One region of the Mesorhizobium sp. B3-1-9 genome, then DNA from elsewhere that is predicted to be linked to it. Evidence: predicted binding sites of a transcription regulator. Region 1 holds the regulator's gene; each other region holds the start of a gene.

What was found. The regulator PhoB, encoded in region 1, activates phosphate uptake and scavenging genes when phosphate is short. The targets are predictions, from matches to a motif close to TGTCATNNANCTGTCAT.
Region 2: FJW07_RS04205 (LTA synthase family protein) is a predicted target of PhoB. The motif match lies at 5,808-5,824, and genes of this name have one in related genera.
Region 3: FJW07_RS02500 (ceramide glucosyltransferase) is a predicted target of PhoB. The motif match lies at 2,698-2,714, and genes of this name have one in related genera.

What each region holds. Positions count from the first base shown of each region.
Region 1 covers NZ_VFTJ01000020.1:66,274-76,932, forward strand. Annotated here, with positions in the region: gene FJW07_RS26120 (response regulator) at 118-912, shown strand; gene FJW07_RS26125 (DUF1328 domain-containing protein) at 1,082-1,246, shown strand; gene FJW07_RS26130 (sensor histidine kinase) at 1,537-2,487, shown strand; gene FJW07_RS31810 (hypothetical protein) at 2,817-2,987, shown strand; gene FJW07_RS26140 (hypothetical protein) at 3,111-3,437, shown strand; gene FJW07_RS26145 (YMGG-like glycine zipper-containing protein) at 3,521-3,766, shown strand; gene FJW07_RS26150 (CHASE domain-containing protein) at 3,860-5,500, opposite strand; partial or broken gene FJW07_RS26155 (sugar ABC transporter ATP-binding protein) at 5,625-5,804, opposite strand; gene xylF (D-xylose ABC transporter substrate-binding protein) at 5,960-7,000, opposite strand; gene FJW07_RS26165 (ROK family protein) at 7,271-8,512, shown strand; gene phoB (phosphate regulon transcriptional regulator PhoB) at 8,836-9,525, opposite strand; gene phoU (phosphate signaling complex protein PhoU) at 9,542-10,249, opposite strand; gene pstB (phosphate ABC transporter ATP-binding protein PstB) at 10,270-10,659, opposite strand, start outside.
Region 2 covers NZ_VFTJ01000002.1:180,504-191,162, forward strand. Annotated here, with positions in the region: gene FJW07_RS04185 (sulfotransferase) at 1-495, opposite strand, end outside; gene FJW07_RS04190 (type III polyketide synthase) at 495-1,511, opposite strand; gene FJW07_RS04195 (class I SAM-dependent methyltransferase) at 1,855-2,559, shown strand; gene FJW07_RS04200 (NAD(P)/FAD-dependent oxidoreductase) at 2,559-3,728, shown strand; gene FJW07_RS04205 (LTA synthase family protein) at 3,830-5,758, opposite strand; gene fabD (ACP S-malonyltransferase) at 6,036-6,977, shown strand; gene FJW07_RS04215 (hypothetical protein) at 7,008-7,196, shown strand; gene fabG (3-oxoacyl-[acyl-carrier-protein] reductase) at 7,207-7,944, shown strand; gene FJW07_RS04225 (acyl carrier protein) at 8,143-8,379, shown strand; gene fabF (beta-ketoacyl-ACP synthase II) at 8,414-9,676, shown strand; gene mltG (endolytic transglycosylase MltG) at 9,845-10,659, shown strand, end outside.
Region 3 covers NZ_VFTJ01000001.1:532,118-542,776, forward strand. Annotated here, with positions in the region: gene argF (ornithine carbamoyltransferase) at 1-850, shown strand, start outside; gene FJW07_RS02490 (Hsp33 family molecular chaperone) at 974-2,002, shown strand; gene apaG (Co2+/Mg2+ efflux protein ApaG) at 2,203-2,595, opposite strand; gene FJW07_RS02500 (ceramide glucosyltransferase) at 2,873-4,015, shown strand; gene FJW07_RS02505 (O-succinylhomoserine sulfhydrylase) at 4,154-5,344, opposite strand; SAM riboswitch at 5,401-5,478, opposite strand; gene FJW07_RS02510 (2'-deoxycytidine 5'-triphosphate deaminase) at 5,556-6,650, shown strand; gene araD1 (AraD1 family protein) at 6,692-7,687, opposite strand; gene mmsB (multiple monosaccharide ABC transporter permease) at 7,888-9,180, opposite strand; gene mmsA (multiple monosaccharide ABC transporter ATP-binding protein) at 9,177-10,659, opposite strand, start outside.

The sequences.
Region 1 (10,659 bases):
TTGCTAATTTAGTTCCACAGCCGGCGGAACTTTTTCCGAAAGCCGGCGTTTGATTTTCAGGGGCATGCAATCAGTGCGGCCTTGAACGTGCAACGTCATTTGAGGGAGACGTCGATAATGAGTTTGTCCGCAACCATCGCGCCGCATCTTCCGTTCCTGCGCCGCTTCTCGCGGGCGGTATCGGGATCGCAGGAGAGCGGTGACGCGTTGGTCGCGGCGATGCTGGAAGCCATCATCGCCGATACCAATATCTTCCCCGAAGCCTCGAGCGACCGTATTGCGCTGTACAAGGTTTTCGCCAGACTGTTCACCTCCGTGGCCATCCGCGTGCCGCAGGAACAGGCCCAGACCGCCTGGGAGCAGCGGGCCGCGGCCAATCTGAATGCGATCGCGCCCCTGCCGAGGCAGGCTTTCCTTCTGGTTGCCGTCGAGGGCTTCAGCGAGGACGAGGCGGCGGAAATCCTCGATGTAGACGAGGACGAATTCTCGGAACTGCTTGCCCAGGCGAGCAACGAGATTTCCCGGCAGGTCGCGACCGACGTGCTGATCATCGAGGACGAGCCGCTGATCGCCATGGACATCGAGGAGATGGTCGAGAGTCTCGGCCACCGTGTGGTCGGCACGGCGCGCACGCATGCCGAGGCCGTGGCCGTGTTCGGCAGGACGCGGCCGAAAATGGTTCTGGCCGACATCCAGCTCGCCGACGGCAGCTCGGGCATCGAGGCCGTCAACGAGATCTTGTCCTCGACGCCGGTGCCGGTGATCTTCATCACCGCCTTCCCGGAACGCCTGCTGACCGGCGAGCGCCCCGAGCCGGCCTTCCTGGTCACCAAGCCGTTCAATCCCGACATGGTCAAGGCTTTGATCAGCCAGGCCCTGTTCTTCGACCGTCAGGCCAAGGCCGCCGCCTGATCCTTCCGGAGCCTGGACCTCGAGCGTCATGCGAGGCCCTCCGCCGCGCGTGACGCCTGGCCCGTTTGCGGTCTGAAAAGCCCTTTCAAGGGGATCGTCTTTTTCAGCAAATGGTGGAACAAACGACACCGAGCCACGTTCTTTTCCCGACGTAAGAAGGAGACGCATCATGCTGTACTGGGCGCTCGTATTTCTCGTAGTTGCGATCATCGCCGGCGCGCTTGGGTTCGGCGGCATCGCTGGCACATCGGCGGGCATCGCGCAGATCCTGTTCTTCATTTTCCTCGCCTTCCTGGTGATCTCGCTCATCGCAGGCCTTTTTAGGAGAGCCTGACCGCGACACTGGAAGCCGCACCCCTCAAACGGTTTCCAGCCACCGTCGGACGGCGCCTCGAAAGAGCACCGTCCGGCGGACCGTTTTTGGAGAGCCCCCTGCGATTTCAGGGCCGCTGCGATTTCAAGGCCACTGCGATTTCAAGGCGCTGGCTCACGCGGAACCAGTTGCGGATTGAGCCGTTCCAGGACCGAGTGCGGGATGTTCCAATGCCTTCCGAGGGTCCCACGAAAGATAGGGTTGAAAAGCAGAACGCCGAAGTGATCGCGATGCATCCCTCGGAGAGCGGGATGCAGTTGGGGCGGGCCCTGCTTCATGCCCTGCACAATGCCGGGATTTCGGTTGTCTACGAGGATCGGCAGATGGAAACGGTCTGGGCGCGCAACATGAACGCGCCCTGGGCGTCCGATACAGCCGCCGGCAAGGACTTGCTCTCGCCGGCGCAGGCCGAACGCATAAGGGCCGCCAAACTCAAGGTAATCGAATCCGGCCACGCGGACCAGCTCGAGCTCAGCATTCCGGGACACCAGGGCGTACGTTGGTTCCAGCTTTGGATCGATGCCGACCGTGGCGACGCCGGCGACGTCCTCGGCGTCGTCACCACGATGGTGGAGACGACGGAGCAGAAACGCCGCGAGCAGACGCTGAAGGCGTTGCTTCGCGAAGTCAGCCATCGATCGAAAAATCTTCTGGCCATCATCCAGAGCATCGCCACTCAGACCGGACGCTATACGGAGACGCTCGGCGAGTTCCTGGCGCGGTTTCGCGGCCGGCTGCAATCGCTCTCATCCTCGCAGGATCTGGTCACATCCTCCAACTGGCGGGGAGCGGCGCTGCAGGAGCTCGTCTCCGGCCAGGTCGGCCGCTACAGCAGCGATCTGGCCAACAGTCTGCGGTTCGCGGGCGAAAATCCCTATCTCAACCCCAATGCCGCCCTGCATATCGGCCTGGCGATGCACGAGCTGGCCGTGAATTCCGTGAGCTACGGCGCGCTGTCGCGGCCGGAGGGCCATGTCGAGGTTCGCGCCAGGCTCGAGACCGAAAACGGAACCTCGCCCAACCTTCTGCTGACCTGGACGGAGGCGGTCGACGACGCGCCGCGCAATGAGAAGCGCTTCGGCAGCGTGGCGCTGGAACGCGTCGTGCCGATGTCGCTGAATGGCTCAGCGACGCTGGAAATCGGCAAGGACCGCATGGAATACCGTCTCACCGTCCCGCACGGGAATTTCGAGACGGATTGATGGTGCCGCCGATGGCGTGAGAGCAATTCCAGGAAAGTGTGCAACGGGTCAGGCTAATGCGTGTCGCGCAAAAGTGTGCAGCGGTTTTGCGATAACGACATGCATGAAAACAAAGCCTTGAAGCGTCGCGTGAATCCGCTTCAGCGCGACGCGCTGTTAGGCGGCTTCGCCGTAGCTGTCCGTCCGGAATTGCGTCAAAACGGAGAGGGAGCGCTTTGCCGGCGGGGGGCCCTTAACCTGCTGTTCACCATAAAGTCCGATCCTGTGCTCCCGGCTGACGATGCGCCGGAAACCCATCCGCGTCCCCGGCGCGACCTGGGGAGACTGAAATGATGGTTGCCGACATGAACAGGCTGGAGCAGGCCGCCCGCGTCTCGATGAGCGGCTTCCAGGATGCCGAGCCGCCGCCGGCGTCGCGGTCGTCGCATCTTTCGCTCCGCCTGGGCGCGATCGCGCTTCTGGCCGCCGTGGCCCTGACTGCGGCCTGGCAACTGCTCTGACCCCGCATGCGGCTTTGACGTCCAGACTTCAGCGCGCCGCCATTTCGCGCGGAGCGCTTCAGGCTCCGGCCCCGGAACTTTTGTTCGCCGAGATTCGTTGTTGGCGGCGAGAGGTTTGGAGCCATGGAACACATCGCCGCATTGCTCTTCGTCGTCGGCTGTTCGAGCACGATGGCCGATTGCCGGGAACTCGAAGTGCCCGTCAGCGTCTTCGAGACGGCGCAGGCCTGCGTCGCCGAAAGGCCATTCGCCCTCGGCGACCTGCAGGGTCAGGCCCCCCGCATCATCGGCAAGTGCCTCGCCGTGGATCCCGCGCTGGAGGACGATTACGACCGGATCGTCTGGAACGTGCGGCCCGACGGCACGCTGGCAGCATCGCTGGAGGTGTCCGGCATGCTTGTCGCGTCGAACGGCGAGCGCTCCGAAAAAGACTATGTTAGGCAACAGTAGAATCTGGCAGGCAAAACAGGTTTTTTCATGCTAAACGGTCGCTGGCACTGCCGAAAGTGAGGACAAAAGTGAGGAGCAATTCTATGCGGAAGATGATCATTGCCATGGTTGCTGTGGTCGCCGTCAGCGGCTGCACCACGACCGAGCAGGACGTTGTCGGCGGCGGCCTGATCGGCGCCGGTGTGGGCGGCCTGGTCGGCGGCAGCAAGGGTGCGCTGATCGGCGCGGCCGTCGGCGCCGGGTCGGGCCTCTTGGTTCGCAACCTTCGCAACGGCTACTGCGTGTATCGCCGCCATGACGGCACGACCTACCGGGCCCGCTGCAACTAGTTCCTTAGCGAAGAGAACCGGAGGCGGGTAGCCGGCCTCCGGTTCTCTTCGAATTCAAATGGCTGACTCGCCAGCCTAGGGCTGTTGGCCCGCTCACGCGATCAGCGGGATCCTGATTTCCACCTTCAATCCATTGTCGTGATAATCGCGCGCGATCGTGCCGCGCAATTCACGTGTGACGTTGAGATCTATCAACTTGGTGCCGAAGCCGGTCTTGACTGGCGCTTCCAGTTCCGTCTGACCCGCCTCGCGCCAGTTCAGGACCAGCGTCCTCTCGCGGTCGCGGCCTTCGACGCTCCAGTCGACCTTGAGAGCCCAGCTTCCCTTGACCGAATTGGCCGAACCGCCGGCCTCGCCATATTTCAGCGCGTTGGTGGCGAGTTCATGAAAGGTCAGCCCGAGCGCCTGCGTCGTCGTCTCGTCCAGCAGCACTTTCGGCCCTGACAACACGCCTTCGGGAAGGTCCTTGCCGAACACCTGCCCGAGCTCGATGCGCAGCAGGTCGCCGAGATCGGCTTTCTGCCAGCGCGAGCGCGTGAGCATGTCCTGCGATGCCGCCATGGCCTGCAGGCGCGCCGAGAACGAAGCCGAAAACTCCTTGACGTCGGTGGCTTGCGAGGCCGTCTGCCGCGCGATCGCCAAAACGCGGGTGATCGAATTCTTGATGCGGTGCTTCATCTCCTGCAGGATCAGGTCTTTTTCCAGCAGGCTCTTTTCGGTCGCCTCGTGCAGCGCCGATTTCGCGTCATAGGCGCGTTCCTGATAGCGCGCCACCAAGGCGATGGCGCCGGCGAGCAGCAGGCCGAACAGCCCGAGCATCACCGGGATGGCGCGCGAGGACGGCGGCTCGAATGCGCTTGTAGGCCGAAACAACAAGGTCCACGGCTCGCCCGCCACGACGATATCGCGGCGTGCCAAAAGCTTCGCGCCGATGCGTTCCGCCGGCGGCGCCTCCGAACGGAACAGCAAATTGCCGGCCTCGGGCTTGCCGTCATAGACCTCGACATTGACCGGCAGCAGCGGCGAATGGCTGAGCGCGACCTGGAACAGGTCCTGCGCGCGGAAGGCAACGTAAAGAAAACCGGCCGTCGAGGAGCGGCTTGCATTGATGACGTCGGGCGCGGTTTCGACGTTCAGCCGCACGAAAACCAGGAATCCGGTGAAGGTCTGCGCCACGCCGGCGCCCTGGCCGAGCTGGATCATGCCGCTCGCATGCTGCTGGTCATCCGCCATCGCCTCTTCGATCGCCGCGCGCCGTACCGGCTCGGTGAACATGTCGAAACCGATGATCGACTGGTTGGACGTGTCGAGCGGCTCGAACAGCACGATCGGCGTTCGCCATTGCTGCGTCGTGGCGGGATAGATCGGATGCGCCGACCCATGGTCGTGCAGGATGTCGCGTTCCACGGCCGCCTCGTCGCCGGTCTTGGCGAGCCTCAGGAAGCCGAGGCCGCGCAGCCCCGCGAAATTGTCGTCGATGTCGAGCGCGGTGAAGAAGGCCTTGAATTCGCCGCGCGAGATGTCGCCGTTGCGGGCATCGAACAGCGCCTGCGTCGAACGCAGCAGAGACAGATGCAGGTCGATGCGGCTCTCGATGCGGCTCAGCGCGTCATCGGCGGTACCCTCGAACTTGATCCGAGCCGCCTCCTGCGTCGCGAAATAGGCAAACCCCGCCATCGTCAGGCTGATCAGCGCGACGGCGACGAAGGCAACGATCGGAAAGAGCTTCTTCAAATCAAGGATGCGGCCCGTGGACGGTCGACGACCTTTATGGGCAAGTCTCCGCGCCAACACAATGGCGCGGTCAAATCATCACTGCGGCTGGTACATCACGCAGTCGTTAATTAGCCGGCTATCATCATGCCGCGATCTTCAGCGCGCCTGGACCCGGAATGGCGCCTGGCGGGCATTTGCCCAGGATGATCATTCCGAGCACCTCGTCCTGGGTGACGTCGGTGGTGCGCGCGGTCCCGACCACCTGGCCGTTCTTCATCACGCAGACCCGGTCGGCGAGCTCGAACACGTCGTAGACGTCGTGTCGGTCATGATTTCCTCCCGCCGGCCTGCCCGTCTGGCGCGGATGCCTGGCCAAGCCTAGAAGCTATCCGCCAGAGGCGGAAACACAAATCTTTTTGAGAAAACGCCGCGGCTTTCAGGCCGCGGCGCAGGGATTTTGATCGAGAGCCGGCAGACTTAGTTGCAGGCCTTGACGCTACCGGCGGCAACGCCCGCGCAGACTTCGTCCTTCTTGATCCAGCCGGCGTCGATGACGACGTTGAGATTGTCCTTGGTGATCGCGATCGGAGTCAGGAACAGCGACTTGACGGTGTTGCCGCCGGGCGTCGTGAAGTCCTTGGCGCCGGCGATGTCGCCCATCTTCTTGCCGTCGGCGAGCTGCGAGGCGATCTCGGCGGCGTTCTTGCCGAGCTCGCGCGCGTCTTTCCACACCGACACGGTCTGCGTGCCGAGCGCGATGCGGTTGAGCGCCGCGTGGTCGCCGTCCTGGCCCGAGACCGGAACGGTGCCGGCCAGGCCTTGCGCCGTCAGCGCCGCGACGACGCCGCCTGCGGTGCCGTCATTGGCCGCCACGACCGCGTCGACCTTGTTGTCGTTGGCGGTCAGGAACTGCTCCATGTTCTTCTGCGCGTTGGCGGGCAGCCAACCGTCGGTATAGGCCTCGCCGACATTCTTGATCTTGCCGCTGTCGATCGCCTCCTTCAGCACTTCCATGGAGCCCGAGAACAGGAAGTCGGCGTTCGGATCGGCGCCCGAGCCCTTGATGAAGACATAATTGCCTTCCGGCTTGACCTTGAACACCTCGCGGGCCTGCATGCGGCCGACTTCCTTGTTATCGAAGGTCAGGTAGAACACGTCCTTGTTCTCGATCAGGCGGTCGTAGCCGACGACCGGAATGCCTTCATCGAGCGCCTTCTGCACCGCCGGGCCGATTGCCGAGGCATCCTGCGCCAGGATGATCAGCGCGTTGGCGCCTTGCGAGATCAGGCTTTCGACGTCGGTCAGCTGCTTGCCCGGATTGGACTGCGCGTCGGCCGAGATATACTTGTCGCCGGCGGCCTCGATGGCGGCCTTCATCGCCGCTTCGTCAGTCTTCCAGCGCTCTTCCTGGAAATTCGACCACGACACGCCGATCACCTTGTCCTTCGCCTCGGCGACCGACGCCAGCGTCAGCGACATGGCAACGCCCGCCAGAATGGCGGCTGCGAATTTCTTCATGATTTCCTCCCTGCGCCTGTGCGGCGCGACCCAGACTGGCCCGAAGGCCGGCACAGAGGCTTTTTTTCGAGCCTCAAAAAAATAGTGGTCCAGCAAAACGACGCTGTCAACTGCGATTCTGATGGGTTTTGATGGGTCAGGGTATTTTTTTCGACATCCGCAATAAATAATGACACAGGCTGCGGCTTCTGCCACTATCCCTAGCATGTCACCGACAGGCCATGGCATCATCATCACAAGGCCGCGATGACTGGGAGGACGTGCGAGACGATGTCGGTCGGAATCCGTCACGACGATTTGCGCCGGCGCAACCGCGCCATGGTGATTTCGGCCGTGCGCCGCGCCGGCCAGCCCTCGCGCACGGAGATTGCCGCCACCACCGGGCTCAGCCACTCGACCATTTCGGCGATCTCCGCCGATCTGATCCAGGAAGGCATTCTCACCGAAAGCAAGGCCAGCGAGCCGACGGCGTTGAAACGCGGCCGGCCGCAGATCGGTCTGGCGCTGAACCCCGAAGCCGCCGCGGTGCTGACCGTGGTGCTGTCGCTGAACTTCCTGTCGGTCGCCGTGATCGATTATGCCGGCCAGGTGGTTGCCGAGGAGCAGCAGCGCCTCGACACGCTTGTCATGCCCCGCGACGAGTTGATCGGCGAATGCATGGCGATCGTCCGGCGCCGGCTGGGGGATCCCGACCTCGACGTGGGCAGCGTCGCCCGCATCGCCATGGGCATTCAGGGCATCACCGATTCCCATTCACGCGCCATGCTGTGGTCGCCGATCACGCCGCTGACCGACATCCCTTTCGCCGACCTCCTCGAACGGGAATTCGGTATTCCCGCCACCATGGAGAACGACTGCAACATGATGGCGGTGGCGCTGCAATGGCGCGATCCCGAGCGCTATCGCGACGACTTCATCGCCATCCTGCTCTCGCACGGTATCGGCATGGGCCTGGTGCTGAAGGGCGCGCTGTTCAGCGGCACACATTCCTCCGGCGGCGAGTTCGGCCATATGATCCATCGTCCGGGCGGCGCGCGTTGCCGCTGCGGCCGCCGCGGCTGCGTCGAGGCCTATGCCGGCAATTACGCGATCTGGCGCAGCGCCATGGGAATAAGCGAGGATGCCACGCCGACCGACGTCGGTGACGCCGATATGCGCGCGCTGGCCGCGAAAGCCCGGCAGGAGGACGGACCCGAGCGGGAGGCTTATCGCCGGGCCGGCGAAGCACTCGGTTTCGGCCTCGGCAGCCTGTTCGCCCTTATCGACCCGGCGCCTGTCGCCATGGTCGGCGTAAGCGCGGCCGCCTTCGACCTGATCGAGCCGGCGCTGCGAGAGGCGATCGCCCAGACCGCCGGCGGCCAGCACTCGGAATCGATCTCCTTCGACACCGAGCCGAACGAACTGCCGCTTATCCGCGAAGGCTGCGCCATGCGCGCGCTGACCTTCGTCGATCAGGAGATTTTCGCGCCGGGGGTGCAGGCCAGAGCGGGGGCCGGGAAGAACGTGGCCTGAGCGAACGTGGCGCTGAAGCCGCGAATCGCACCAACGTTGGAGATTGGCCGAAGCCACGGCGACTTCGTCATTCCAGGGCGGAGCAAGGAGCGAAGCGACGCGCGCAGACCCTGGAATCCATGCCGTTACCTCGATCGTACGGTGCAGCGGTGCAGAGTTCTGCGCCATAGCGGCGCGTGGAAGTCACGGAATGGATCCTCGGGTCTGCGCTGCGTCGCTACGCTCCTTGCTCCGCCCGTGGATGACGAAGTACAAGCGTCTCGGCTACCCATCAACGTGGTTGTTGGAAGTGCCTGACCCGTCAGGACTTTGGCGTCCAGGGACTAATCCTCCCTGATCGCGTAGCCCGCCCCGCGGATGGTGCGGATGACGTCCGGCATGCGGCCGTTGTTGACCGCCTTGCGCAGGCGCCCGACATGGACGTCCACGGTGCGCTCGTCGATATAGATCGTCTCGCCCCAGACATTGTCGAGCAGCTGGCTGCGCGAGAACACGCGGCCGGGATGGCGCATCATGAATTCGAGCAGGCGGAACTCGGTCGGCCCGAGCCGGATCTCGCTCTTCTTGCGGTAGACGCGGTGCGATTCGCGGTCGAGCACGATGTCGCCGACCTTGAGCACGCTGGACAGCACCTCCGGCTTGGCGCGGCGTAGCAGCGCCTTGACGCGCGCCATGAACTCGGGCGTCGAGAACGGCTTGACCAGATAGTCGTCGGCGCCGGTCGAGAGGCCGCGCACGCGGTCGCTTTCCTCGCCGCGCGCCGTCAGCATGATGATCGGCAGCCGCTCGGTCTCGGGCCGCATCCTGAGACGCCGGCAGAGCTCGATGCCGGAAACCGCCGGCACCATCCAGTCGAGCACGAGCAGGTCGGGAACGTTTTCCTGAAGGCGGATTTCGGCCTCGTCGCCGCGGGTCACCACTTCGACCTGGTAACCCTCGGATTCGAGATTGTAGCGGAGCAGCACCCCCAGCGGCTCCTCGTCCTCCACCACCATGATGCGTGGCGCGATCATCGGGGTAACCTTTTCGTCAGGCCGCCGGCGCCGACATTGCGGTCTCGTCCTGCTTCGGACGATTGGCGGGCAATTGCGTGCCGGTCAGCACATAATAGGCGTTCTCGGCGATGTTGGTCACATGGTCGCCGATGCGCTCGAGGTTCTTGGCGCAGAACAGAAGATGCGTGCAAGCGGTGATGTTGCGCGGGTCTTCCATCATGTAGGTCAACAGCTCGCGGAAGACGGACGTGTATTTGACGTCGATGCGCTCGTCGTCGTTGCGAAGCTTGGCCAGCGCCGTGGCATCGCCCACCATATATTCCTGGATCACGGCCTGCACCTGGATCAGCACCAGCTGCGCCATCGAATCGATCGAATGCGTGAGGTCGCGCGGCGCGGCGCTGACGCCGACCGAGCCGACACGCTTGGCGATGTTCTTGGCGAGATCGCCGATGCGTTCAAGGTCGCCCGCCATGCGGATCGAGCCGACCACGTTGCGCAGGTCGTCCGCCATCGGCTGCCGCTTGGCGATCAGCGTGATGGCGCGGTCGTCGAGCTCGCGCTGACGAGCGTCCATGATGGCGTCGTCGGAGACGACGCGCTGCGCCAGCGCATTGTCGGTCTCGAGCAGCGCCCTGGTCGCACCGCCGACCATGGAGCTGGCGAGATCGCCCATGTCGTTGATGAGCCGGCTGATCTGCCTCAGATCCTCGTCGAAGGAGGCGACGGTATGTTCGGCCATGATGATGTCCTCGTATGAACTCAGCCGAAGCGGCCGGTTATGTAGTCCTGCGTGCGCTTCTCGCGAGGCGAGGTGAAGATCTTCTCGGTCCGGTCGAACTCCACCAGCTCGCCCAGATACATGAACGCCGTCTGCCGCGACACGCGCGCCGCCTGCTGCATGTTGTGGGTGACGATGACGATCGTGTAGTCGGCCTGCAACTCGTCGATCAGTTCCTCGATCTTGGCGGTCGACAGCGGATCGAGCGCCGAGGCCGGCTCGTCGAGCAGGATGACCTCGGGCTTCACCGCCACGGTACGGGCGATGCACAGGCGCTGCTGCTGGCCGCCCGAGAGGCTGAGGCCGCTGGCGTTGAGCTTGTCCTTGACCTCGGTCCACAGCGCGGCGCGCTTCAGCGCCTGCTCGACGCG
Region 2 (10,659 bases), on a different contig from region 1:
GTCCTCCGCCGGCAGCCTGGCGCCCACCGGCACGACCGCGTCGAGGCGCGTCAACGGCAGCAAGGGCCCGAAAAGGATGCGCAGGAGAGCCCAGCCAAGGACGAATGTCTGAGGCGCCAGGACCTGCGGCCAGCTCGGCGATCTCAAACTTGGGTCTGCTGCCAGCAGGTTCTGCAAAAACGTCGTCCCGGATCGGAAGTAACCAAGAACGAACACGGGCGCGTTGTCCCGCTCCATCCGGGGAGGCCGCAGCCGCAGCCATGCTGCAAGGATCAGGCGCTCCGGCAGGGAGGCGATCGTGTTGATGCCGGAAAGCAGGAGCAGGAGCACCAGGCGTGGCCAGTAAGCGGGAGGGAACTGGCCTTCCGCGCGCCACAAGACCCGCAATACGGCGTCAAGCGGCGCCACGCACATGAAGTGCGGATACGGCAAGTAGGGCACCAGCCAGCGGGCTGCGAAAGCACGGACGCGGTGCCGGATAGTGTTCGACTTCATCAGGCAGTCCGGAACATCATGGTCTCTGTCGTCAATCCGGGCCCGAACGCCATGCCGCAGCCGAGCAGGCCCGACGGCTCCTTCAGCATTTCGGCCATCACGAACATCACGGTTGCTGACGACATGTTGCCGTATCGCCGGAGCACTTCGCGCGATGCTGCTAGCGCGGTCGGCTCCAGTTTGAGTGCCCGCTCGACTGCGTCGAGCACCGAGCGGCCGCCAGGATGCACCGCCCACAAATCGATCTCCTTGGCGGGCCTGCCGCCGAGGATGGCCGGATGCTCGTTGCGCAGCGTCTCCCGGACGGCGCCGGGAACCTGGCCGGACAGCACCATGTCGAACCCGTCGTCGCGGATGTGCCAGCTCATCAGCTCCTTGCGCTCCGCCGCCACGATGGCGTGGAAGCTTTCGAGCAGGATGCCATGCGGTTCGGCCGTCACCAGCGAGGCCGCGCAACCGTCGCCCCATAGGCAGAACGAGATCAGCTTCTCGAACTTCGTGGCTTCCTTGAAATGCAGCGTGCACAATTCGATGTTGACGACCAGCACGCGTGCGCTCGGATCCGAGCGCACGATGTGGCGTGAAAGCTTCAGGGCATTGATGGCGGCATGGCATCCCATGAAGCCGACGATGGTACGCTCGACCGACGTCGACAGGCCGCATCGCTGCACCAGCTCCAGATCGATGCCAGGCGCTGAAAAGCCGGTGCAACTTGTCACGATCAAATGCGTGATCAGCGAGCGGTCGTCGTTCGCCAGAAGTTTGTCGACGGCCTTTTGCGCGAGCTCCGGCGCGGCGGCTTCGTACATCCGCATACGGATTGCGGTGCTGGCGAACGAGCCTTTGACCGAGGTGCCGTCGCGGTCTATTGCCCCGCCGTGCGGATCGTCGGCAGGCGCAAAGCAGGAATAGCGATGTTCGATCCCGGCCAGAGCGACCATCCGCTCGAAGAGCGCAAGGCTTTGCGCATCGTTTTCAAGCAGCGAGGCTCCATAGCCGAGGAAGAATTGATGCACGTCGTGTTCGGGGACACACGTGGCAATGCCATTCAGATACGCTTGTGGGGACAAGATAGCTCCGAGAATGAGCCCAATCGGGTCTCATAAGAGGTCTGCGTATTGGGGAAGCGTTCATAAGGTAAACGCCTGCATAGGGCATTTTATTGCGCGGCGCCGATATTTCTCATTAGCAAACTGTGATATCAGCCTCCGATCTTGCATAAGGGACCGACCTTCGCTTCGTCATCCGGGTTGAGTTCACATGCGAGTTCCGCGATGAACAGTGCGCGCGGCCATGAAGGTACGACCGAATTCTATTGCCGGATTGCCCCGCTGAGGCCCTAGATTTCCGATCCAGCGCATGACCGACATAAACATCCGGCATCTAGAGCCAGAACTCCTTGACGGCCTCCCGGCCGATGATCCCCGTGCGATTGCATCCCGTCGCGACCTCGTTCGCATCAATGCATTGATGTTCCAGGCCAGGATCATGGCATCGCTGATGCGAGCGAATGTGCAAAAGCCACCGCTGCGTATCCTCGAAATAGGCGCCGGCGACGGAAAGTTCATGCTGACGGTGGCGCGGCTGATGGCGCGCTATTGGCCCGACGTCGAGATCGTCATGGTCGACAGGATCGGCCTGATAGGCGAGGACTTGCGCAACTCTTTCGCTGAATTGGGTTGGCGGGCGCAACCCGTAACTGCAGATCTGTTCGATTGGACACAGGACAGGCCCTTCGACCTTGTTTGCGCCAACCTTATCCTCCATCACTTCGATGACATGCGCCTGCTGGAGCTATTTTCTCGGATCATGACGATGGCCCCGATACTCGTCGCGACGGAGCCATTGAGAGCCAAGGTGCCACTTGTGGCGACACGGTTCCTGCGATTGATCGGCGCTTGCGCAGTAACGCTGAACGATGCGGCGCAAAGTGTCCGCGCCGGTTTTCGCGGCACGGAACTTTCACAATTGTGGCAACTGTCAGGTGGAATGCCTGTGATGGAGGGCCGCAGAGGCCTGTTCACGCAAGGTTTTGTCGGTGGCAGCATGCCCGACACGAAGTGATGCATGACGCAATTGTCATCGGCGCCGGCCCTGCCGGCAGCTCCACCGCCATTGCGCTCGCCCAACGGGGTTGGTCGGTGGCAATGGTGGAGAAGGTGGTATTTCCTCGCCGAAAGGTCTGCGGCGAGTTTATGTCAGGCACCAGCCTTGCCTTGCTCGATCAGTTGGGTGTTGGCGAAAGCTGGCGCGCGGAAGCCGGCCCCGAAATACGTCGGGTCGGGTTCTTTTCGGGCGATGTCTCTGCGCAGGCCCGAATGCCGACCGCCAGGACGGGTCTTGGCCGCGCGCTCGGCCGCGATCGTTTGGACACCATCCTGCTGCAGGCTGCCGAACGTGCGGGCGTCGAAATTCTCCAGCCTTGCAAGGCGGTCGCTGTTCGTCGGCGTGATGACTTGCAATTTGTGACTGTGGAGTCGGGCCAGCAACAGAAGGTCCTCAGCGCATCTGTCATCATTGCCGCGCACGGATCCTGGGAAAGCGGGAAACTCCCGAGCCAGCTTGAGAGAACGAGCCAACCTTCCGACCTTTTCGGGTTCAAGGCGCATTTTACCGGCGCCGCGCTGGCGCCCGACCTGATGCCGCTGCTCGTATTCCCAGGCGGATACGGCGGGATGGTGACGGCGGACCATGGCCGGGTTTCAATCTCCTGCTGCATCCGCCGCGATGTTCTATCCGGGCTTCGCCAGCGCTTTGGAAATATTGCGGCGGCGGATGCGGTATCGCGCCATGTCCTGGCCTCATGCCGAGGCGTAGCAACTGTGCTGGCCGGTGCCGAATTGGATGGCCCCTGGCTGGCTGCGGGACCGATTCATCCCGGTATCCGGGCCGGCTACGATCAGGGCATCTTCCGCGTCGGCAACATCGCGGGTGAGTCGCATCCCGTCATCGCCGAAGGGATTTCGATGGCGCTGCAATCGGGCTGGCTGCTTGCGCGAGAACTGATCGCATCGGGCAAAGGTCACGAGGGCCGCGACGCCGCCGGTCATCGCTACGAACGCGAATGGCGTCGGCAATTCTCGACGCGTCTGCGTGCCGCGGCCTTGATTGCCCGGATAGCGCTTGGGCCAGGTGGCGCGACGGCCATGCGCGCCGTGATCAAGAGTTTTCCGGCGGCTTTGACGATTGGCGCGCGACTGAGTGGAAAGACCCAGCCCGTTCCAGGCTTTTGATGTCCAGATTGCGGCGACGAAACCTTCCGAGGCTCCGGAATTAGAGCATCGCTTCCCGTCAATGGCCGGGATGGCTGTGATCAGCTTTGACCGCCTTCGCCTCAGCTCGTATGCGCGACCAGCTTGTCCACCGTCTCGGGGAAGAAATCGGGCGCCGAGCGGCGCTTGCCGAACATCATGTCGTATTGGATGAGCCGGAAATCGTTGATCTTCGGGTCGATCTGCTTCTGCCTCGCCCAGTCCGGCGTGGCTTCGCCCGAGGGCGACAGGAGCAGGTTGCGGTCGACCACCCGGTAGTGTTCGCGCAGCGCGCCGAGGAAACCGGTGTAATAGGGGTGCGTGATGCCCGCGGTGGTCAGGATATGGTAGGGCAGGAAGGCCGGGCTTACCGAGCCCAGGTTCTGCACCGGACCGGAGCGGTTCGACCAGATGACCAGCGGCGTGTCGTGATGCTCGATCGCGGCGCCGGCGTTAGGTTCCCTGCGCGGCGCGACGTTGTCTTTGAGATAGCCCGTCTCGACATAGACCGGTCCCAGCGGCGGCAGATGGTCGCCGAAGAAGGCGATGATCGTCGGCCGCTGGCGCGCCTTCGCCCAGTCGATCAGGCGCTTAAGGCCATGGTCGGCGTCGGCCGAGCCTTCGGCATAGGAGAGCAGCGATTCCCGCGCCCAGGAGCTGATCGGCGCATCGACCGAATGCGTCGGGTTGCTGTAGCGGTAAGGCTCGTAAGGCCCATGGTTCTGCAGGCTGACCGCAAAAAAGAACACCGGGTCGTCGCTGGCATCGGCCTCGCGGATGATCTCGTCGGTCATTGCCGCGTCGGAGGCAAGCGGGCCGCGCTTTTCCATCGGCGGCAGCGTCTCTTCAGACTTGAAGTCCTTGAAGCCGAAATCGGCATAGACCGCGCCGCGGTTCCAGAACCAGTTGGTGCCAGGATGGATGGCACGCGCATAGTAACCTTCGCTCTTCAGGAAGGTGGCCAGCGACGGGGTCGGGGTGCGCACATATTGCTGATAGGGGATCGAGCCGGCCGGCAGGAAGGCGTTGGAAAAGCCGGTCAGCGCCTCGAACTCGATGTTGGCGGTCATGCCGCCGAACTCAGGCGAGAACATCGAGCCGGAGCGCAAGGCGCGCACTGTCGGGATCGGGTCGGGCTTGATGGTGACGCCGGGCAACTGCGTCGGATCCCAGAAGGATTCGCTCATCACCACCACGATATCCGGCTTCTCGTCCGGTACCGAAGCGGCGACGTCGGGGCGCTGGATCGCGGCCATCGCCTTTTCGGTGTAGCCGGGCGGCGCCGAGACATGCGCCATCGGCACATTCATCGCGAAAGCCAGCGCAAAGCCGTTGGAGGCGTAGTTTTCCTTCTGGTCCCACATGATCGGGATGATCTGCAGCCGGTCGCGCGTCCACGAGAAGGTGGCATAGTCCATGATCGAGACGAAGAAGGCGAGCAGCGGCACGGCAAGCGCCAGCCGCGCCAGGCGGCCTTTGCGGCTGAGGATCGGCACCCGCCTGCGCCAGGTCCGCCAGCCGTAGACAAGCAGCGTCAGCCCGCCGACGATGCCGACCGCCAGCATGACGGCCGTCCACGGCCGCTCGCGCACCAGAAGCGGCATCAGCGCCACGATCTGGCGGGCGAACAGGAAATCCGTAGGATAGAGCGGATCGCCGAGATAGTGCGATTTCTGGTGGCCGACAAAGGCCAGCGCCAGCGTCAGCGGCGCCACGATCATCAGGCTCTGGTGGCTGCGCCCGAGTATGGCGTCCAGCCCGACCAGCACCAGGGCGAAGACGATGATGGTGGTCCAGCCCGGCTTGAACGGCTGCAGGAAGAAATCGACCGTGCCGAAGAAATCGCCGCGCACGATCAACTCGATCGCGAATACGAGCAGGGCGGAGACGAGAAGCGTCGTCAGGCCGTAGCGTACAGTCGGCCAGGCCCGTCCCGGCAGGTAGCCGGTGGACGGATCGTCTTCCAAAAACTGCGGCACGGGCTTGGCCGCGCCTTTTCTGATCCTTGCCACTCTACTTCCCCCGGCCAACGCGACACGCCTTCCACGCCCGTCACGCTTCTGTCATCGAAATGTCACGCAAAGCTAGCGCCTGTGGCGGAAATAAGAAGAGCCAGCAAACTAAACGTGAGCGGTTTTCATCAGGTGTGATCGCCAAAAAGCCTTTCGGAACAGGGAGTCAGCTGGGTTTTCCGGCTGAAATGCTGGCTGAAGAGGCGCCGGCGGGCTTGACTTGGCTGTGCGCCTTGCGCCAGAGGCAGGGAAAAACCAGCCTCTGGAGAGACCCAAAATGGCCGTCGCATTCACCTTTCCGGGACAGGGCAGCCAGGCCGTCGGCATGGGCAAGGACCTCGCCGATCAATTCCCCGAAGCGCGCCGCGTCTTCGAGGAAGTGGACGCCGCGCTCGGCGAAAAACTGTCGAAACTCATCTGGGAAGGGCCGGAAGAGACGCTGACGCTGACCGCCAACGCCCAGCCGGCACTGATGGCGGTGTCGCTGGCGGCGATGCGGGCGCTCGAAGCGCGCGGCTTCTCGCTGAAGGACAAGGTGGCCCATGTGGCCGGTCATTCGCTGGGCGAATATTCCGCGCTTGCCACAGCTGGCTTCGTTTCGGTCGGCGACGCCGCCAAGCTTTTGCGCACCCGCGGCAACGCCATGCAGGCTGCGGTGCCGGCCGGGGAGGGCGCCATGGCTGCCATCATCGGGCTGGAGCAGGTCGATGTCGAAGCGGCTTGCGCGGAAGCGGCCAAAGGCTCCGTCTGCCAGGTCGCCAACGACAATGGCGGCGGCCAGCTGGTGATTTCGGGCGCCAGGGCGGCGGTCGAGCTGGCGGCGAAGCTGTGCACCGAAAAGGGCGCCAAACGGGCGCTGATGCTGCAGGTTTCCGCGCCCTTCCACTCGGCGCTGATGGCGCCGGCGGCAGATATCATGCGCGAGGCGCTGGCGGGTGTGGCGAAGCAGGTGCCGGTGGTTCCGGTCGTCTCCAACGTGACGGTGACGCCGACCAGCGACCCTGATGAGATCGCTCGCCGCCTGGTCGCGCAGGTGACCGGCCGCGTGCGCTGGCGCGAGACGGTGGAATGGTTCGGCGCCAACGGCGTCGCGACGCTTTACGAGGTCGGCGCCGGCAAGGTGCTGTCGGGCCTGGCGCGCCGCATCAACCGCGACCTCGCCACCGGCGCCATCGGCACGGCGGCGGAAGTCGAGGCGGCACTGGCGGCGCTTGGCTAAGGATCGCTCGAACGTTACCGGAGGTGTCGAATGTCTCCTTCGAAGATTGGTCGAAGCAAAACCGAGCACATGGCGGAGGACTATCGCATTGCAGCTGAGGTTGTGGAACGCATCCGGCGCGGTGACGAGGATGTCCTGACGACCGAAGATTTCTGGCATGGCCTGGATGATTTGACGTATACGGAACCGGGATCGCCCGCGGCGCATTCGGAAAAATGAGGTTGAGAAAATGTTCGAACTGACCGGCCGCAAGGCGCTCGTCACCGGCGCAACAGGGGGCATCGGCGAAGCGATCGCCAGGGTGCTGCACAGCCAGGGCGCTATCGTCGGCCTGCACGGCACCCGTGTGGAGAAGCTGGAAGCCCTGGCGGGCGAATTGGGCGACCGCGTAAAACTGTTTCCAGCGGACCTGGCCAACCGCGACGCGGTCAAGGCGCTCGGACAGAAGGCTGAAGCCGACCTCGAGGGCGTCGATATCCTGGTCAACAATGCCGGCATCACCAAGGACGGCCTGTTCGTGCGCATGTCGGACGCCGACTGGGATTCTGTGATCGAGGTCAACCTCACCGCCGTGTTCCGGCTCACCCGCGAGCTGACCCATCCCATGATGCGCCGCCGCCATGGCCGCATCATCAACATCACTTCGGTGGTCGGTGTCACCGGCAATCCCGGGCAGACCAATTACTGCGCATCCAAGGCCGGCATGATCGGCTTTTCCAAGTCGCTTGCGCAGGAAATCGCCACCCGCAACATCACCGTCAACTGCGTCGCCCCGGGCTTCATCGAATCGGCCATGACCGACAAGCTCAACGACAAGCAGAAAGAGACGATCATGGCCGCGATCCCGACAAGACGCATGGGCACCAGCGTTGAAGTGGCGTCGGCCGTCGCCTATCTCGCCTCCAACGAGGCGGCCTACGTGACCGGCCAGACCATTCACGTCAACGGCGGCATGGCGATGATCTGAGGCATGGGCGGGCGCCTGTGAAAACAGCCATTTCGGCTTGGACGCCTGCCATTTTTCGTGTAATGCGGCCCGCAACCCGGCGGTTCGGGCAAAAACCGGTCCTGTAGCGTGCGTTGCCCGCAAGACCATCTTTCAGCTTGATTAGCGGCATTCCGCCCGCTAACGAAGATAGACAACTTAAGACGAGGATTGCCCCAAATGAGTGACACCGCAGAGCGCGTCAAGAAGATCGTCATCGAGCATCTCGGCGTCGACGCCGACAAGGTGACGGAGCAGGCGAGCTTCATCGACGACCTGGGCGCGGACAGCCTCGACACGGTTGAACTCGTCATGGCGTTCGAAGAAGAGTTCGGCGTCGAGATTCCGGACGATGCGGCCGAGACCATCCTGACCGTCGGCGATGCCGTGAAGTATATCGACAAGGCCTCGGCCTGAGTTCTTTCGCAGGCATTATCGGGGAGGACCTGCGATGAGGCGTGTCGTCGTCACGGGCCTTGGCCTGCTTTCGCCATTTGGCATGGGCGTCGAGCACAGCTGGCGGGAATTGCTCTCCGGCCGCAGCGCTTGCCGCCGCGTCACCGAATTCGAGGTGGACGATCTTGCCTGCAAGATCGCCCACATCATCCCGCGCGGCGACGGCTCGAACGGCACCTTCAATCCGGAGGCCGTGCTCGAGCCGAAGGAACTGCGCAAGATCGGCGAGTTCATCCTCTATGGCATCGCCGCCGCCGACGAGGCGCTGGCCGATTCCGGCTGGAAGCCCCAGACGCATGAGGACCAGTGCGCCACCGGCGTGCTGATCGGCTCCGGCATCGGCGGTATCGACGGCATCGCCGAAAACGCGATGATCCTGAAGGAGCGCGGCCCGCGCCGCATCAGCCCCTTCTTCATCCCTGGACAGATCATCAATTTGGTCTCGGGCCAAGTCTCCATCCGCCACGGCCTGAAAGGCCCGAACCATGCGGTCGTCACCGCCTGCTCGACCGGCGCGCACGCCATTGGCGACGCCGCTCGGCTGATCATGTGGGGCGATGCCGATGTGATGCTGGCCGGCGGTGCCGAGGCGCCGATCACCCGGCTGTCGATTGCCGGCTTCGCCGCCTGCCGCGCGCTCTCCACCGAGCGCAATGACAGCCCCGAAACAGCTTCGCGTCCCTATGATCGCGACCGCGACGGCTTCGTCATGGGCGAGGGCGCCGGCGTTGTCGTCCTGGAAGAGCTGGAGCATGCCAAGGCGCGCGGCGCCAAGATCTATGCGGAAGTCACCGGCTATGGCCTGACCGGCGACGCCCATCACATCACCGCGCCGGCAGAAGACGGCGATGGCGCCTTCCGCTGCATGACGGCGGCGCTTAACCGGGCGAAGCTCTCGCCGGCCGACATCGACTACATCAACGCGCACGGCACCTCGACCATGGCCGACACGATCGAGCTCGGCGCGGTCGAGCGCCTGGTCGGCAATGCCGCCTCGAAGATCTCGATGTCGTCGACCAAGTCGTCGATTGGCCATCTGCTGGGCGCCGCGGGTGCCGCGGAAGCGATCTTCTCGATCCTGGCCATCCGCGACAACATCGCGCCGGCGACCATCAATCTCGACAATCCGGAACGCGAGACGGCGATCGATCTTGTGCCGAACAAGCCACGCCAGCGCCAGATTGACGTCGCGCTGTCGAATTCCTTCGGCTTCGGCGGCACCAACGCCTCGCTCGTGTTCCAGCGTTACAATGGCTGAAGGGCCAGCCGGAGCAATCCTAGGAAAAGTGCGCAGCGGTTTTCTACCCGGGATTGCTCAGAGACAGACAACCAGCCGGCAGTTCCGCCACCTGCCGTCATTTTTGCCAAATTCTCCCCTAGCTTTTTGCCGGGGGATTCGTTGCAAGATCAGACGGTAGGGCGCGCCATGAGCACAAATCCGGGCAGCACAAATCCGGGCGGCGACGGGGAATTCGGACGGCAAGGCACAAAGGGGCCGATTAGGCCGAAGACCGCGGCCGAGGCGTTGCGCCCGGAAGCCGGCACGCCGCCGCCGTCGAAGCGCTCGCGCGCCTCGCGCAGCCAAGTCGTCGTCTTCCTCAATTTCTTCCTCTCCATGGTCATCCTGGTCGTGCTCGCCTCGGGTGTCGCGCTCTATTTCGGCATGCAGGCTTTCGTCGAGCCCGGCCCATCCGCCAATGGCGACACCTTCCTGATCAAGCCGAGCACCGGCGTGCAGGAGATCGCCGACCAGTTGGAACGCCGCAACCTGATCAGCGATGCCCGCGTCTTCCGGCTGGGCGTGCGCGCCACGGGCAATGAATCGGCGCTGAAGGCTGGCGAGTACGCCATCAAGCCGCGCGCCTCGATGCGCGACATCATGGAGCTCTTCAAGAGCGGCAAGTCGGTCATGTACTCGCTCACCATTCCCGAAGGGCTGACGGTCGAGCAGGCGCTGCAACGCGTCGCCGATCAGGAGGCGCTGACCGGCGATATGCCGCCGGCCTTGCCGCCGGAGGGCAGCATCGCCACCGACACGCTGCGCTTTACCCGCGGCGCCACAAGGCAGCAGATGGTCGATAAGCTGATCGCCGACCAGAAGAAGCTGGTCGACGACGTCTGGTCGCACCGCGCGCCCGACCTGCCGATCGCCAACATCGACGACTTCGTCACGCTGGCCTCGATCGTCGAGAAGGAGACGGGCAGGAGCGACGAGCGCTCGCGCGTCGCCGCGGTGTTCCT
Region 3 (10,659 bases), on a different contig from region 1:
GGACGACGCGGTGGCGCGAAAGACTAGGCTCAAGGCGGGCGAGCGTTCAAAACCGCTCGATGGCAAGGTGCTGGCCATGATCTTCGACAAGCCGTCGACGCGCACGCGCGTTTCCTTCGATGTCGGCATGCGCCAGCTCGGCGGCGAGACCATCATGCTGACCGGCACCGAGATGCAGCTCGGCCGGTCGGAGACGATCGCCGACACGGCAAAGGTGCTGTCGCGTTACGTCGACGCCATCATGATCCGCACCACCTCGCATGACCGGCTGCTGGAGCTCACCGAGAGCGCCACCGTTCCGGTGATCAACGGGCTGACCGACGACACGCACCCCTGCCAGCTCATGGCCGACATCATGACCTTTGAGGAACATCGCGGGCCGGTGGCCGGCAAGACCTTCGCCTGGACCGGCGATGGCAACAATGTGCTGCATTCGCTCCTGGAAGCCTCGGCGCGGTTCCGCTTCAATCTCAATGTCGCGGTGCCGGAAGGCAGCGAGCCGTTCGAGAAATATGTCGACTGGTCGAAAGCCAATGGCGGCAAGGTCCGGTTTTCCAGGTCCGCCGAGGAGGCCGTCGACAAGGCCGACTGCGTCGTCACCGACAGCTGGGTCTCGATGGGCCAAGAGCATCGCGCCCGCGGCCACAACGTCTTCCTGCCCTATCAGGTCAATGCGGCGCTGATGGCAAAGGCCAAGCCCGATGCCTTGTTCATGCACTGCCTGCCGGCGCATCGCGGCGAGGAGGTCACCGACGAGGTGATCGACGGGCCGCATTCGGTGGTCTTCGACGAGGCCGAGAACCGGCTGCACGCCCAGAAGGCGGTGCTGGCTTGGTGCCTGGGCGCTTGAGAAGGGCCGACCTGACCGCTTCCGGCCCGATCGGACTCAACTTGATCTGGGGATATGTGATGCCTATTTGCGGGCCATCACGTAAATTGAACGCGCTTCGACGCATGCGGCTCATCGGGTTGCATGGCTGCGCCCCGGAGTTTTGTCATGTTGGAAACCCAGACCTTGGCTGAGCATAAACCCCAACTCGGTGAATTCGGCTTCGCCGGCGACGATCACGTCGTGCCTTACGAGGTCGCGCCGCTCGATGTGCGCGGCCGTACCGTGCAGCTCGGGCCGATGCTCGACGCTATTCTGAGCCGCCACAATTACCCAGAACCGGTCGCCCGCCTGCTGGCGGAAGCCTGCGTGCTCACCGTGCTGCTCGGCACCTCACTGAAGTTCGAAGGCAAGTTCATCCTGCAGACCCGCACCGACGGTCCGGTCGACATGCTGGTGGCCGATTTCACCACGCCGCATGCGCTGCGCGCCTATGCGCGTTTCGATGCCGACCGGCTGCAGGCGCTGACCGCCGCCGGCGAGACCTCGCAGCAGACGCTGCTCGGCAACGGCGTCCTGGCTCTGACCATCGACCAGGGCGCGCATACGCAGCGCTACCAGGGCATCGTTCAGCTCGACGGTACCTCGCTGGAGGATGCCGCGCGCACCTATTTCCGGCAGTCGGAGCAGATCCCGACCGATATCAAGATGTCGGTCGCCAAGCTGGTCACGCCCGGCCCGGCCGGCGCGCGCGAGCAGTGGCGCGCCGGCGGCATCCTGGCGCAATTCCTGCCGCAATCGCCGGAGCGCATGCGCGTCCCCGACATTTCCGGTGGCGACGGCGATCCGCGTGACGTCGCGGACCACCCGGCCGACAATTCCTGGCAGGAGTTGCTGGCGCTGCTCGGCACAATCGAGCCGACCGAGTTGATCGACCCGACGGTGGGCGCCGAGCGGTTGCTCTACCGGCTGTTCCACGAACACGGCGTGCGCGTCTTCCGCGGCGTGCCTGTCGCCGACCAGTGCTCCTGCTCGCGCGACAAGATCCGCAGCATTCTCGAAGGCTTTTCGGCCCAGGAGATCAAGGACTCGACCGAGGATGGCGGCATCCATGTCGCCTGCGAGTTCTGCTCGACGCAATACGACTTCGACCCGGCCGAATTCGTGAAGTAAGCTCCTTTCTTCTCCCCGTTTCACGGGGAGAAGGTGCCCAAAGGGCGGATGAGGGGCAGCGCCTTGGTTGGTGGTGATAGCGACACGCTGACGACGCGGTCGTCTGCCTCAAAAAATCTCAGAAGTTTGGCGCTGCCCCTCATTGCCCTGCCGGGCATTTCTCCCCGTTGAACGGGGAGAAAGACGCTAATCGCCGACGCCTAATTCACCGTGCGCCTTGTCCCCGGCATATCGAGCGAGAAAGCCGGAATGGCGATATCGAACGTCTCGCCGCGGCCGTTGCGCATCGTGTAATGGCCGACCATGATGCCCGACGGCGTCGAGAGCGGGCAGCCCGAGGTGTACTGGTAGCTGTCGCCGGGATTGAGTTCCGGCTGGTCGCCGACGACGCCGGCGCCGCGCACCTCCTCGACCCGGCCCCGACCATCGGTGATGTGCCAGTAGCGCGACACAAGCTGCACGAACTCGTCGGAGCGGTTGTCGATCGTCACCTGATAGCCCCAGACATAGCGGTTCTCGGACGGATCGGAGCGGTCCTCCAGATAGAAGGGCCTGACCAGCACTTCGATGTTGCGCGTCACTGCGCGATACATGGGCCACTCCGGTTGCCGCTGCGGAACATTCGTTGCGCTTCGCTGTTACGCGCGCAACGCCGACCATCCTGCCAGCCTTGTAGCGCACGTGCCGAAAAACAATGTCATTTAAGTGACACATGACAATGTTGGTGTGCACAAACCGTGCCGGGCGACTCGGGCGCTCTGTAACTGATGAAATGGGCGCATGCGGCCGAGAGCAATTCCAGGAAAAGTGTGAGCAGTTTTCCGTCCGGAATTGCGTGAAAACAAAGAGATAGAGAGTGACCAGATCTCGATGGAACTGACTATCGCAGCCGGCCTGGCTTCGTCAGCCCTTCTTCTGTCCAATCTCACCAGCATCCTGCTCGCCGCGTCGCGGCTGAAATGGCGGCATGTCATTGCGCCGCCCGTCGGCGCACAGCCGGTCTCGATCATCGTGCCGTCGCGCGGCGTCGAGCCGTTCACACAGGAGACCCTGCAGCGCGCCTTCTCGCTCGATTGGCCGCGCTACGAGCTGATCTTCTGCGTCGCGCATGCCGAAGACCCGGTGGTCAAGCTGATCGATGCGGCGATCGCCCGCTATCCGAAGGTGCCGGCGCGACTCCTGATCGGCGACGACCGCGTCAGCGCCAATCCCAAGCTCAACAACTGCATCAAGGGCTGGCAGGCTGCGCGGCACGATTGGGTGGTCCTCGCCGATTCCAATGTTCTGATGCCGAGGGACTATGTCCAGCACCTGATGGCGGCATGGCGCCCGGATACCGGCCTCGTCTGCTCGACGCCGATCGGGTCGCGGCCGGATGGGTTTTGGGCCGAAGTCGAATGCGCCTTCCTCAACACGCTGCAGGCGCGCTGGCAGTATGCCGGCGAGGCGCTTGGGCTCGGCTTCGCCCAAGGCAAGAGCATGCTGTGGAACAAGCCGATGCTCGATGCCAATGGCGGTATCCAGGCTTTGGCCGCCGAGATCGCCGAGGACGCGGCCGCCACCAAGCTGGTCAACAGCCTGGGCCTGCGCGTCAATCTCGTCGCTTCGCCTTTCGAGCAGCCGCTCGGCCAGCGCCGGCTCGCCGAGATCTGGTCGCGCCAGGCGCGCTGGGCGCGGCTGCGCCGCGTCACCTTCCCGCTGTTCTTCGCGCCGGAGATCCTGACCGGCGCTGCGGTGCCGCTGCTGCTGGCGCTGATTGCGGCGGCAAGCGCCGGCGTCAGCCTGCCCACGACGGCCTTGGGCGTGCTGGCGATCGCCTACCTGCCGGAATGCCTCCTGGCCTTTGCGAAGGGCTGGTACCTGTCGCCGCGCAGCGTCACCGTGATGCTCACGCGCGACGCGATGCTGCCCGCCATCTGGGCGCGCGCCTGGTTCGGCGGCGCCGTCGAATGGCGCGGCAACGCCATGACCATCCGCACCAAGACGATGACCGAACTGGAAGAGCTTGCCTAAAGCATGTCGCGCAAAAGTGTGCAGCGGTTTTGCGATAACGACATGCATGAAAACAAAGGCTTAAAAGCGCGTCGCCTGAATCCGCTTCAGCGCGACGCGCTTTAAAATCCTGTGTAGCGACGGTCGCCGCTGCAGGTCTTATTTGGCCGCCTTCAGCGCCTGCTGGATGTCCTCCAGCAGGTCGTCGGCGTCCTCCAGACCGACGGAGAGCCTGAGCGTGCCGGGTCCTATGCCGAGTTCGGCCCGCGCGTCGTCGCTCAGGTTCTTGTGCGTCGTCGTCGCCGGATGGGTGATCAGGCTCTTGGCGTCGCCGAGATTGTTCGAGATCAGCACGATGTCGAGCGCGTTCTGAAAGGCGAAGGCCGCCTGCTTGCCGCCCTTGACGTCGAGGCAGATCAGCGTCGAGCCGCCCGACATCTGCTTCTTGACGACATCCGCCTGCGGGTGGTCGGCCCGGCCCGGATAGATGACGCGGGCGATCTCCGATCGGCCGGCGAGGAAATCCGCGATCTTGCCGGCGCTTTCGGTCTGCTGGCGCACGCGCAGCGGCAGCGTCTCCAGGCCTTTCAACAGCGTCCAGGCGTTGAAGGGCGACAGGCTGGGACCGGTGTGGCGGAAATAGTCGTGCAGGTTCTCGTCGATCCATTTCTTGTCGGACAGGATGACGCCGCCGAGGCAGCGGCCCTGGCCGTCTATGTGCTTGGTCGCCGAATAGACGACAATATGGGCGCCGAGCTGCAGCGGCTTCTGCTGCAGCGGCGTGGCGAAGACATTGTCGACGATCACGCGCGCGCCGATCGAATTGGCGAGCTTGGCAACCGCGGCGATGTCGACCACTTCCAGCGTCGGATTGGTCGGGCTTTCGAGGAAGAACAGCTTGGTGTTCGCCCTTATCGCCTTTTCCCAATTGGCGATGTCGGTGCCGTCGACCAGCGTCGCCTGGATGCCGTAGCGCGGCGCCAGCGTCTCGACCACCCAGCGGCAGGAGCCGAACAGGGCGCGCGCCGCCACGATATGGTCGCCGGCCTTGGCGCTGCACAGCAACGCGGCTGAGACGGCCGCCATGCCGGAAGCGGTGGCGCGGGCATCCTCGGCGCCTTCGAGCGCGCACATGCGCTTTTCGAACATGTCGACCGTCGGGTTGGCGTAACGCGAATAGATGAAACCGGGCTCCTCGCCCTTGAAGCGGGCTTCCGCGGCTTGCGCCGTCTCGTAGACATAGCCCTGGGTGAGATACATCGCCTCGGATGTCTCGCCGAAGCCGGAACGCAGCGTTCCGCCATGCACGAGTGCCGTCTGAGGTTTCCAGTTGCGCTTCTTGGTGCTCATAGCCCTGCTTCCAGACACAAAAAAACCGGCCGCGAAGTCGCAACCGGTCCATATAGCCTTGCGGCTCGACGGTCCTTTAGCGACTTGTTTAACGTGGCTGCAAGCCGACCGGCCAAATCACCACGGGATAACGACCCTTTAGACCCGCGCCGCGCTTGCGTCAATTGCCGGCTTCATTAAGAGGTTTGTACCAGCAGAGCGGAGTAAGACTTTGCGGCAGACAGGCATTCTTCCCGACCAGGATATTTCCGCGCTGTTCCAGTCCGGTGCGCTGAAGTCGCCGCGCGCGCTGGACACCAACCAGATCCAGCCGGCCAGCCTTGACCTGAGGCTCGGCGACACGGCCTTCCGCGTGCGCGCCTCCTTCCTGCCCGGTCCCGATCATCGGGTAGCCGACAAGCTCGAGCGGCTGAAGTTGCATGAATTCAGCCTCGCCGAGGGCGCGGTGCTGGAGACGGGTTGCGTCTACATCGTGCCGCTGCTCGAAAGCTTGGCGCTGCCCTCGAATGTGTCCGCTTCCGCCAATCCCAAGAGCTCGACCGGGCGGCTCGACATCTTCACCCGGGTGATGACCGATCGCGGCCACGAGTTCGACAAGATCGCCGCCGGCTATCACGGGCCGCTCTATCTCGAAGTCAGCCCGCGCACCTTCCCGATCGTCGTGCGGGCCGGCTCGCGGCTGTCGCAGATCCGTTTCCGCACCGGCAACGCGGTGCTTTCGGAGAGCGAGCTGCGCGACCTTCACCGCGCCGAGATGCTGGTCGCCACCGAGCCGCCCAATATTTCAGGCGGTGGCATCGCGCTCTCCATCGACCTCGACGGCGACAAGGACGGCCTTGTCGGCTATCGCGGCAAGCACCACACCGGCCTGGTCGATGTCGACAAGCGCGCCGCGCAGGATGTCGTCGATTTCTGGGAGCCGATCTACAAGAGCGGCGCCGGCGAACTCGTGCTCGACCCCGACGAATTCTACATCCTAGTCTCGCGCGAAGCGGTGCACGTGCCGCCGCTCTACGCCGCCGAGATGACGCCCTTCGATCCGCTGGTCGGCGAGTTCCGCGTCCACTATGCCGGCTTCTTCGATCCGGGCTTCGGCCATTCCGCCGCCGGCGGCAGCGGCAGCCGGGCGGTGCTGGAAGTGCGCAGCCACGAGGTGCCGTTCATCCTCGACCACGGCCAGATCGTCGGCCGTCTCGTCTACGAGCACATGCTGCAGCGCCCGCAGGCTCTTTACGGTACCGATCTCGGCTCGAACTACCAGGCGCAGGGCCTGAAGCTCTCCAAGCATTTTCGCGCCGCGCGCTAAGGTCTGAGCTGCTGATCTCCCCCTTGGGGGAGATCACGCTCTCACAGCGCCTTCACCGCCACCTTGACCGGCTTCTCGATCTCCAGCGGGTTGCGCAGCGGCAGGCCGAAATCCTGCGCTTCGATCTCGAACGTATCGCCGGCCTCGGTCCTGATGCCATCGGCGAAGGACAGCGTCGCCGTGCCGAACATATGCACATGCACGTCGCCCGGCTGGCGGAAGGCCGAATATTTGAAATGATGGTGCTCGAGATTGGCGATGGTGTGCGACATGTTCGCTTCGCCGGACAGGAACGGCTTTTCCCACAAAAGCTTGCCGTCGCGCCAGATGCGCGAGGCGCCCCTGATGTCGGCGGGCAAGCCGCCGATCAGGATCTCGGGGCCGAACGAGGCGTTGCGTAGCTTGGAATGGGCGAGGAACAGGTAGTTCACCCGCTCCGTCACGTGGTCGGAAAACTCGTTCGACAGCGTGAAGCCGACCCGGAACGGCGCGCCGTCGTCGCCGATCACATAGATGCCGGCGATCTCCGGCTCCTCGCCGCCGTCCTGCGCAAAGGCCGGCGACATCAGGGGCGCGCCGGGGGCCACCGCCATCGTGCCGTTGCCTTTGTAGAACCATTCCGGCTGCACGCCGACCTGTCCTTTGGCCGGCTTGCCGCCTTCCAGCCCCATGCGGAACATCTTCATGGAATCGGTGAGCTCCTCCTCGCCGCCCTCGCTGAGCTTCTTGTGCATGGAATCGCGCGTCGCCGCGGAGCCGAGATGCGTCAGGCCGGTGCCGGTGAGATGCAGATGCGCGGGATCGGGGTGGTTGATCGGCGACACCAGCCTGCCCCTCTTGTAGGCGGCATCGAGATCGACCGTCTCGCCATAGCCCTTGCGCTCGATCAGCGCTTCGAGCCCGGTGCCGGTGCGCGCGGCCTCCATCGCCAGCGAATAGACGCTGCGCGCGCCGTTGATGATCCTGGTCTTGCCGCCGCCGTTGCGGGCGACGACGCGGATCGTCTCGGCGTCGTCGAGGATCTGGGAGATCAGCATGTTGAAATCCTCTCTCATTTTGCCGGCCGCCCGCGGGCAAGCCTTGACTGGCGCGGCGCGGAGCAATCCCCGCCACGGTTGAAACGCTTCGTCCGGATTGCGTTCGCGAGCCTGGTCCTTGCTGGACTCTTGGCGCCGACGGGTTGCCGGCAGCTTCGCGATCTGAAACCCGTATGCCTCCTTAAATCCGCTTCCGGCCTTCAGGCCTTGTTCTTGTTGTAGACGTCGAAGATCACCGCGCCGAGCAGCACCAGGCCTTTCACCACCTGCTGCCAGTCGACATTGACGCCCATGATCGACATGCCGTTGTTCATCACGCCCATGATGAAGCCGCCGACCACGGCGCCGATCACCTGTCCGACGCCGCCCATCGCCGAGGCGCCGCCGATGAAGACGGCCGCGATGACGTCGAGCTCGCTGCCGAGACCCGCTGCCGGCACGGCCTGGCCGAGACGGGCCGCGATGATCAGGCCGCCGAGCGCCGAAAGCACGCCCATGTTGATGAAGACCAGCAGCGTCAGCCTCTCGGTGTTGATGCCCGAAAGCTGCGCCGCCTTGGCGTTGCCGCCCATGGCGTAGATGCGGCGGCCGATGGTCATGCGCTTGGTGACGAAGACGAACAACGAGATCAGCACGCCCATCACCAGCAGCACGACCGGCAGGCCCCTGTAGCTCGCGAACTGGAAGACCAGGAACAGCGCCAGCGCGCTGCCGACCAGCGTCTTGACGACGAACAGCGGGAAGGGCTCCGCCTCGTAGCCATGCCGCTCGCGCTTGCGCCGCGTCCTGAAGCCGAAATAGGCGTAGGCGAGCACCGCGACCAGACCCAGCACGATCGTCGTCATGTGCAGCGTCAAGCCGCTGCCGACGATGGTCTTGCCGGCGGCATTCACCGTCGGCGGGATCAGCGTCAGCGGGCCGATCACGTCCGGGATGAAGCCCGAGCTCAGCGCCTTGAAGTCGGGCGGCAGCGGACCGACCGAGGAGCCGCCGCCAAGCAGCGCCTGGCAGATGCCGCGGAAGATGAGCATGCCCGCCAATGTCACGATGAAGCTCGGTATCCGGTGATAGGCGATCCAGTAGCCTTGCGCCGCGCCTATGAGACCGCCGACGATCAGGCAGATGATCGAAACCACCAGCGGATTCGAGAATATCCCGAGCGGCCAGATCACCATCATCATCGCGGCGAGCGCGCCGATGAAACCGGCGACCGATCCCACGCTGAGATCGATATAGCCGGAGACGATGACCAGGAGCATGCCCAGCGCCATCACGATGATGAACGAGTTCTGCTGCACCAGATTGCTGAGGTTGACCGGTTTGAACAGCGTTCCCGACGTCGTGTACTGGAAGAACAGCATGATGACGATCAGCGCGATGATCAGGCCGTATTCGCGCAGATTCGTCGTCAACGCCGAGACGGCGACGCGCTGTCCCTGCTTGACGTCTTCGGCGACGCCGCTTTGCGGCGCGGGAGCGCTGTCTGTGCTCATGATGCTTTTCCTTCTCCGCGAACGATGGCGCGCATGATTTTTTCCTGGCTTGCGTCGCTTGCCGCCATTTCGCCGACGATACGCCCTTCATTCATGACATAGATGCGGTCGGAGATACCGAGCAGTTCAGGCATTTCCGACGAGATGACGATGATCGCTTTGCCCTCGGCGGCGAGGCGCGCGATGATCGTATAGATTTCGTACTTCGCGCCGACGTCAATGCCGCGGGTCGGCTCGTCCATGATCAAAACCTCCGGATCGGCGAACAGCCATTTGGACAGCACCACCTTCTGCTGGTTGCCGCCCGAGAGGTTGCCGGTGAGCTGGTAGACGCTGGAGGCGCGGATGTTGGTCTTCTTGCGATAGTCGTTGGCGACGCTCATCTCGCGCATGTCGTCGATGACGCCGCGGCTGGAAACGCCGCCCAGATTGGCCAAAGTCACATTGTGCTTGATGTGGTCGATGAGGTTGAGGCCGTAGGTCTTGCGGTCCTCGGTGACATAGGCGATGCGGTTCTCCACCGCCTTGCTCACTGTCGAAAGATCGAGCGGCTTGCCCCTGAGCAGCACCTCGCCGCTGATGCGCCGTCCGTAGGTGCGGCCGAACAGGCTCATAGCGAATTCGGTACGGCCGGCGCCCATCAGCCCGGCGATGCCGACAACCTCGCCCTTGCGCACATTGATATTGATGTTCTTGATCACCTGCCGCTCGGCATGGATCGGGTGGTAGACCGACCAGTCCTTGACCTCGAAGATGACCTCGCCGATCTTCGGCTCACGCGGCGGGTAGCGGTCGTCGAGCGAGCGGCCGACCATCGAGGTGATGATGCGGTCTTCCGAAATGTCCTTCCTCGGCAGGGTCTCGATGGTGCGCCCGTCGCGGATCACCGTCACCTTGTCGGCGACGCGGTTCACCTCGTTGAGCTTGTGCGAGATCAGGATCGAGGTCATGCCCTGGCGCTTGAACTCGAGCAGGAGGTCGAGCAGCGCCTGGCTGTCCTTTTCGCTGAGCGACGCCGTCGGCTCGTCGAGGATCAGAAGCTTCACTTCCTTGCTCAGCGCCTTGGCGATCTCGACCAGCTGCTGCTTGCCGACGCCGATGTCGGTGATCAGCGTCTTGGGGTCTTCCTTGAGGCCGACCTTCTTGAGCAGCGCGCTGGTGCGCGTCTCGTTGGCGTCCCAGTCGATGACGCCGTAGCTGGCGTGCTCGTTGCCGAGGAAGATGTTTTCCGCGATCGACAGCATCGGCACCAGGGCAAGCTCCTGGTGGATGATGACGATGCCGATATGCTCGCTGTCGTGAATGCCTTTGAAATTGCATTCCTGGCCGCGGAAGATGATCTGTCCGTCATAGGTGCCGGACGGATAGACGCCCGACAGCACCTTCATCAGCGTCGACTTGCCGGCGCCGTTCTCGCCGACGATGGCGTGGATCTCACCTTCCTCGACGCTGAGATTGACGTTCGACAACGCCTTCACG